One region of the Rummeliibacillus sp. NPDC094406 genome, then DNA from elsewhere that is predicted to be linked to it. Evidence: riboswitches for the same ligand, from Rfam matches in the RefSeq annotation. Region 1 holds a riboswitch; the other holds the start of a gene.
What was found. A riboswitch is a leader RNA that binds a small molecule or an ion and turns the genes downstream of it on or off. The one in region 1 is predicted to bind thiamine pyrophosphate.
Positions count from the first base shown of each region.

Region 2: another riboswitch for thiamine pyrophosphate. It lies ahead of ACIQ4I_RS14080 (ABC transporter substrate-binding protein); the one in region 1 lies ahead of thiC (phosphomethylpyrimidine synthase ThiC).

Region 1 covers NZ_JBIWGZ010000001.1:27,139-30,567, forward strand. The annotation lists gene ACIQ4I_RS00120 (PPC domain-containing protein) at 1-194, opposite strand, end outside; gene thiC (phosphomethylpyrimidine synthase ThiC) at 491-2,269, opposite strand; TPP riboswitch at 2,399-2,513, opposite strand; gene ACIQ4I_RS00130 (DUF6434 domain-containing protein) at 2,755-3,324, opposite strand.
Region 2 covers NZ_JBIWGZ010000005.1:57,074-60,502, reverse strand. The annotation lists gene ACIQ4I_RS14090 (S8 family serine peptidase) at 1-323, shown strand, start outside; gene ACIQ4I_RS14085 (hypothetical protein) at 514-1,269, shown strand; TPP riboswitch at 1,616-1,725, shown strand; gene ACIQ4I_RS14080 (ABC transporter substrate-binding protein) at 1,853-2,848, shown strand; gene ACIQ4I_RS14075 (thiamine-binding protein) at 2,861-3,151, shown strand; gene ACIQ4I_RS14070 (ABC transporter permease) at 3,152-3,429, shown strand, end outside.

The DNA.
Region 1 (3,429 bases):
TCTTCGTTAGTTGTAAATTGATAATATCTTACTTTTTCTACTTTATTCAAATTATCAGTATACGTTTTATTCGTTTCAATCCTTACAGAAGTCGCTAAAGTATTAGCTGATGCTGTAAAATCCCCACTCAATAATAGACCAAAATACAAAGAAAACATAAAAAATAAATAATAAAAGTACTTCTTTCCGCTCATGCACCACACTCCATTCTAAATTAATCCTTGACATACTATGTAACTGAAGTCATGCATATGCTTATTTTCTAGATACCTTATATCTATATCAATACATTATTAAGAAGTAAAAAATTATGATTAAAGGGGATGAGCCTGTGGGGGATACCGTAAAGTTTTTCCTTCGGAGTAACGTGGATTTTTTGTTACATCTATTACAATCAATAAAGCAGCTGGAAAGAAAAATCATTTTTCTTATCCAACTGCTCTTTTTTTCTTTATTAACTACCCATTATTTATTGAATAGTGTAGTTATTTTATTTGTAAATTTGACTTCCTTGATGACGAAATTCAGAAGCTTTATCTTTCAAACCTTCTCCAATTATATCATCAATAACAAGTTTTTTGTCTTTTGCTAAATTTCGAATATCTTGTGAAATACGCATACTGCAGAATTTTGGTCCACACATAGAACAGAAATGTGCAGTTTTCGCACCTTCAGCTGGTAATGTTTCATCATGGTATTCTAAAGCTCTTTCAGGATCGAGCGATAAGTTAAATTGGTCTTTCCACCGGAATTCAAAGCGAGCTTTTGACAAGGCATCATCTCGTTGTTGGGCACCTTTATGACCTTTTGCTAAGTCAGCAGCATGTGCAGCAATTTTGTACGTGATAACACCAGTTCGTACATCCTCTTTATTTGGTAATCCTAGATGTTCTTTTGGTGTTACATAGCATAACATTGCTGTACCAAACCATCCAATCATCGCAGCACCAATTGCAGAAGTGATGTGGTCATATCCAGGTGCAATATCAGTTGTAAGCGGTCCTAGTGTATAAAATGGTGCATCTTGGCAGATCTCCATTTGTTTATCTACATTTTCTTTAATCAAATGCATCGGAATATGTCCTGGACCTTCAATCATGACCTGTACATCATGTTTCCAAGCAATCTTGGTCAATTCTCCTAAAGTTTCAAGTTCAGAAAATTGTGCAGCATCATTAGCATCTGCGATGGATCCTGGACGCAAACCATCTCCTAACGAAAAGGTAATATCATAGGACTTCATAATTTCACAAATTTCCTCAAAATGAGTATATAAAAAGTTTTCTTCATGATGTGCTAAACACCATTGTGCAAGGATTGAACCCCCGCGAGATACAATCCCAGTCATTCTATTAACTGTTAATGGAATATAACTTAAAAGTACACCTGCGTGAATCGTAAAATAATCGACACCTTGTTCTGCTTGTTCAATCAAGGTATCCTTATATACTTCCCAGGTTAAATCTTCTGCAATCCCACCAACTTTTTCTAAAGCTTGATAAATAGGGACTGTTCCAACAGGTACTGGTGAATTTCTAATAATCCATTCTCTAGTCACATGAATGTTCTTACCTGTAGAAAGATCCATAATTGTATCGGCACCCCAGCGAGTTGCCCATGTCATCTTTTCAACTTCATCTTTGATAGAAGAAGACACAGCTGAATTTCCAATATTTGCATTGATTTTTACATGGAAATTCCGTCCTATAATCATAGGTTCAATTTCAGGATGATTAATATTAGCAGGTATAATTGCTCTACCTTCTGCAACTTCTTTACGAATAAATTCAGGTTCTACATTTTCTCGTATCGCAATAAACTCCATTTCAGGTGTGATGAATCCATTTCGTGCATAGTGAAGCTGTGTAACATTTTTTCCTTTTTGAGCACGTAATGGGCGGGAATTGATGTATGGGAATTGCTCTATAGAGTTAGAACTATTTTCTTTTTTGTAACCATTATCTTCAGGTCTCATACTTCTGCCTGTATATTCCTCTACATCATTTCTTTCTAAAATCCAATCTCTGCGAAGGGGAGGAAGACCCTCTCGAATGTTGATAGTGCGATGTTCATCTGTATAAGGGCCACTAGTGTCATAGATACGTACTGGGGGATTTTCAGTAACGCCATTAGCATCATTAGTTGGAGTTAAAGTAATTTCACGCATGGGTACCTTAATATCAGGACGTGTTCCTTCTACATATACTTTACGACTACCAGAAAAATTGGACATAACTGCAAAATTCATTTCTTCATTTGTTTTGTTCATCTTGTCTATCCTCTTTTCTAATTGATAATAGGGACAGATCTGTTTCACAGCAAATATCAGTAAAGAAAAAAACCAGGTCCATTATTAAAAATGGACCTGGCGATATAAACATAGATAATCTATCTTCTTTGCTCAGTGATGTAACATCCCCACGCTGGTATGAACCAGATCAGGTCCCGAGGGTTAAGAAACGTCAACGTGTTTCTCTCTCAGCCCAACTCAATGGACACCCCTTGTTATCAATATAAAATTTTTATAACCATATTATAGGGAAATAAGTAAAGAAAGTAAATACATAAAAAGGAATTAATAAAAAATTGATAGGTTATTTAATTTTAAACCAGATTATTAATATATTTATTCTAATAGAAAACATTCAATATCTCCTGATGAACGAGATAAACTGAAATTGGCAACAAAAGCGAGTTTCTGGTTGTCAAAAGTCAAATTACGTTCAAGTAGAAATGTTAAGGGGACCTAAAAAGTTAATTATTAGGCTCGTATTTATTACTTCCAGGAAGTTTCTTAATGTTATTCCACGCTTCAATTGCTTCTTGACGACTTTTTCCTTGGTTTTTTGGATTAGCAAAAAAGTCACGAATGAATTGATTGTATTCAAATTGGGGAGCAATCTTTTTCTTGTATGTAGGGTCTTTCTTTAACTCTTCTTCCGTATACCAAGCATTTACAGCATCACGATACGTTTTTCCAATGTTGTTTTTAAAGTAATTTTGGATATATGTAGAAAAATGAAAATTAGGAATAACTGTCTTGAAAAAGGCTCTTACATCTTGACTACATCGATGGTTTTCCATAATGACTGTATCAAGACTTAAATCTGTTTGAGGTTCTGCCTTCTTATTTACCTTTGATTTTCTAATTGGCTTTTTAATTTCTCCTGTTCGAAGAAATGTTTCAATTCGATCGGTAATTTCTATTTTTGAACCAGAAGCACTTATTCCATTTTTTCTGCAAAAAGTTTGTAATTCTTCTTTTAACCAATAAAAGTCTTTAAAACTTTGCACACTAATTTCTTTTGTTAGAGTAGGCCTCACTAAAAACACCTCCATATGTATTTAATTTCATTATAGAACATTTGTTCTTTTGTAGCAAAAATAATCCTATTCAACAATAACAAACCGAAAAATATATAAGGAGAT
Region 2 (3,429 bases), on a different contig from region 1:
CACCAGTTATTGAAAACTTAACGCCAACAAATGATATGACGTTATCAACTGGTAAGACAGTTAAAATTGTATTTGACAGCGAGCCAGACTTAAAAACATCCTTCTTCATTCATATGCCATTAACAAACGTTAACGATACTGCACAAAACGCAACAGAACTGCCTATGTCTGAAGAATCAGCAGGACATTATGTTGGTTACTGGACTGTACCGGATGGAACTGTAGCAGATGGAGCAGTCATCGAAGTAAAAGCAGTCGATAGCTTCCAAAATGAAACACTCCAAAAGGCTGCAGGTAAACTTTATATTAATCTTCCAAAATAATAAAAGAAGCCTCTGATCTTAACGATCAGAGGCTTTTTTATCTCAATTCTAAATGAGGCAAAATTCAATCCAACTATGGAAGATCACCTATATTACTAAAAATTCCATGAAACTAGGTAAACTGCCTATCACACCTAACTATCTCCCATTTCAATTTATGCATACACTACTATGAAAGGGTGGATAGATTATGAATGAATTTGAACATTTGCTGGAAAGCATATTGCCACCATCAGCCACTATTTTGAAATTGCAAAATGCAAACAACAGACCAGCCATTTTATTGGCAGATATAGATGGAGATCGGTTAAAGGAATTAATTGTTGCCTATAAATATCAAGGTGAAAATTATCTTATACTATTAAAAAAATCGTATAATATTTGGTATCCAATGGCAGAAATAAAAGGTAAAGGATATGCAATTACGGATTTAATGGCTGTTCCACTAACTCCTCTAGGTGTAAATTCATTAGTCATTGGCTGGCAAGTAGAAAGTATCTGGTCACAACTGGTTTTATTACAATGGAAAATGTATAACTTCGTTAATTTACTTACAAATTACGTATATTATAGTAAGTTGTTTGTGGAAGATATGCCTGGAAAATACGGGAAAGATGGACAGTTTGAATTAGCGATTTGGACTCATGATATTGGAGATGCCTATATGGTTGATGTTTATCGGTATCAGGGATCAGGACTTACGATAGCAGAAGATGTTTATCCTTATTATTTCAAAAAGGTTGCTTCTTATAACAAAAAAATATTGCAGAAATACGATATCTCGTATTATTGGTACTATTTAGCCGAAGCTCTCCTAAATTCAGAAGAATATAATCATGCACTTACTTCAATTGATAAGGCATTAACTTTTACAAATCCATATCCATCAAAAGATAAAATGTTAGAATTAAGGAATGAAATATTAAGCAAACTGAGGCAAAACTAAAATTTTATATATTAGTTATAAAACTCCTACCGTCTCACCCTTTTCCTCGGAAACACAACGAAATTCTTATCTAAACTTAGATAATCTATTCATTAATTTCTCCAAATGGAAGATTTAAAATATGTAATATGCGAATACAATTCAATAAAGCGCAAATAAAATGTGCGAATGAGCGAGTAAATCGTAACAGAGCGTGAATATTTCTTGAAAACGTGAGTAAACCTAAAACCTGAAGAGTGACACCAATACCTTTAGCAGACCTCTTCTAATATAAAACACTTAATATTATGCCATTCCCCAATTTCCGAAAATTTTTGTTATAATGAATGTGAAAAGTTCATATGTATGAAGAATGTAGGGGGGCTGGTGATGCCAGCTGAGAATGTATCCGATAGATACTGACCCTTAGAACCTGAACTGGTTAACACCAGCGGAGGGAACATCAGCTAAAGATAATAATAGGGTTATCAAATGACTATCTTTTAGAATGTATGTTAACGTCCGGAATGGTTCCGGACGTTTTTTCTTTTTCTCTTTTCTTTACATAGAACTTGTTAAAATAACAGAGATTGGAGCAAATAAGATGAAAAAGTTATATGTGTTCCTGTTAGTGGCGATACTCGCTTTAGCAGGATGTCAGTCAAAGGATAAGAAGGAAAATGCAGCAGGCTCGAAGAAAGAGCTAAAAAAAGTAACAGTTGTCTTAGATTGGACACCTAATACGAACCACACTGGATTATATGTTGCAAAAGAAAAAGGATACTTTAAAGAACAGGGTTTAGATGTAGACATTATTCAACCAGGCGAGACAGGAGCAGACCAACTCGTTGCATCTGGCAAGGCTGATTTTGGAGTTAGCTATCAAGAAGGAATTACACAAGCACGAGTACAAGGGGTTCCTCTTGTATCCATCGCAGCGATTATTCAGCACAATACATCTGGTTTCGCATCACCAATCGCGAAGAACATTAAATCGCCAAAAGACTTTGAAGGAAAAACTTACGGTGGATGGGGTTCACCAGTGGAAAAAGCCGTAATCGATTCATTGATGAAAACCGAAAATGCAGACGTGAAGAAGGTTGATATCATCAATGCAGGAGATGCAGACTACTTTACAATGGTCAAAAAAGATGTAGACTTTGCGTGGATTTACTATGGATGGACAGGTATAGAAGCTGAACTTCGCGGAGAAAAATTGAACATGATGTATTTAACAGATTACAGTAAAAAATTGGATTATTACACTCCAGTATTAGCGACTAATGAAAAAATGATTCAAAATGATCCGGAAACAGTGAAAGCTTTTGTTAAAGCGGCTTCTCAAGGTTATCAATATGCCATTAAAAATCCAGATAAAGCGGCAGATATCTTAATCAAAGCAGCACCAGATTTAGACAAAAAACTTGTGAAGAAAAGTCAAGAGTGGCTTGCTGATAAATATCAAGATGATGCTAAACAATGGGGAGAGCAAAAACTTGAAGTTTGGGAAAACTATGCAAATTGGATGAGTGACAATAAATTATTAGAAGGCAAATTCGATGCTAAAAAAGCATTCACAAATGAATTTTTACCACAGTAGGAGGAAATGAAAATGGCTAATTCTTTAATCAGTGTTCAAATTATACCAAAAACAGAAAAATATGAAGATGTGATTCCTTTTGTAGATGCTGCGATTAAAGTGATCGATGAATCAGGGATAAAATATGAAGTGCATCCTCTTGAAACAACGATGGAAGGCGAAATGTCAGAGTTGATGAATATCATTACTAAGATGAATGAAAAAATGGTTGAACTAGGATGTGTCAATGTCATTACACAAGTGAAAATTCTTTACCAACCATCGGGTATTACAATGGATACCTTAACGGAGAAATACCGATAAATGAAATGGTTACGAAACAATGGAGGGGCGATTGTTCTCCTCCTCTTTCTTTTAGGTCTATGGGAAATTATTGTACGAATCACTGACACACCTGCATGGCTTTTACCAGCACCATCACAAATTTTTTCAGAAGGATTTAAGGTGATTCCTAGCTTTTCGGTTGATATTTTGGCAACAACAAAATTGTCTCTATTAGGGCTGATTATTGGGAGTGCAGTAGGTTTCGCAATAGCAGTAATTCTACATATATTACCGGTTGTGCAAAAGGTAACGTACCC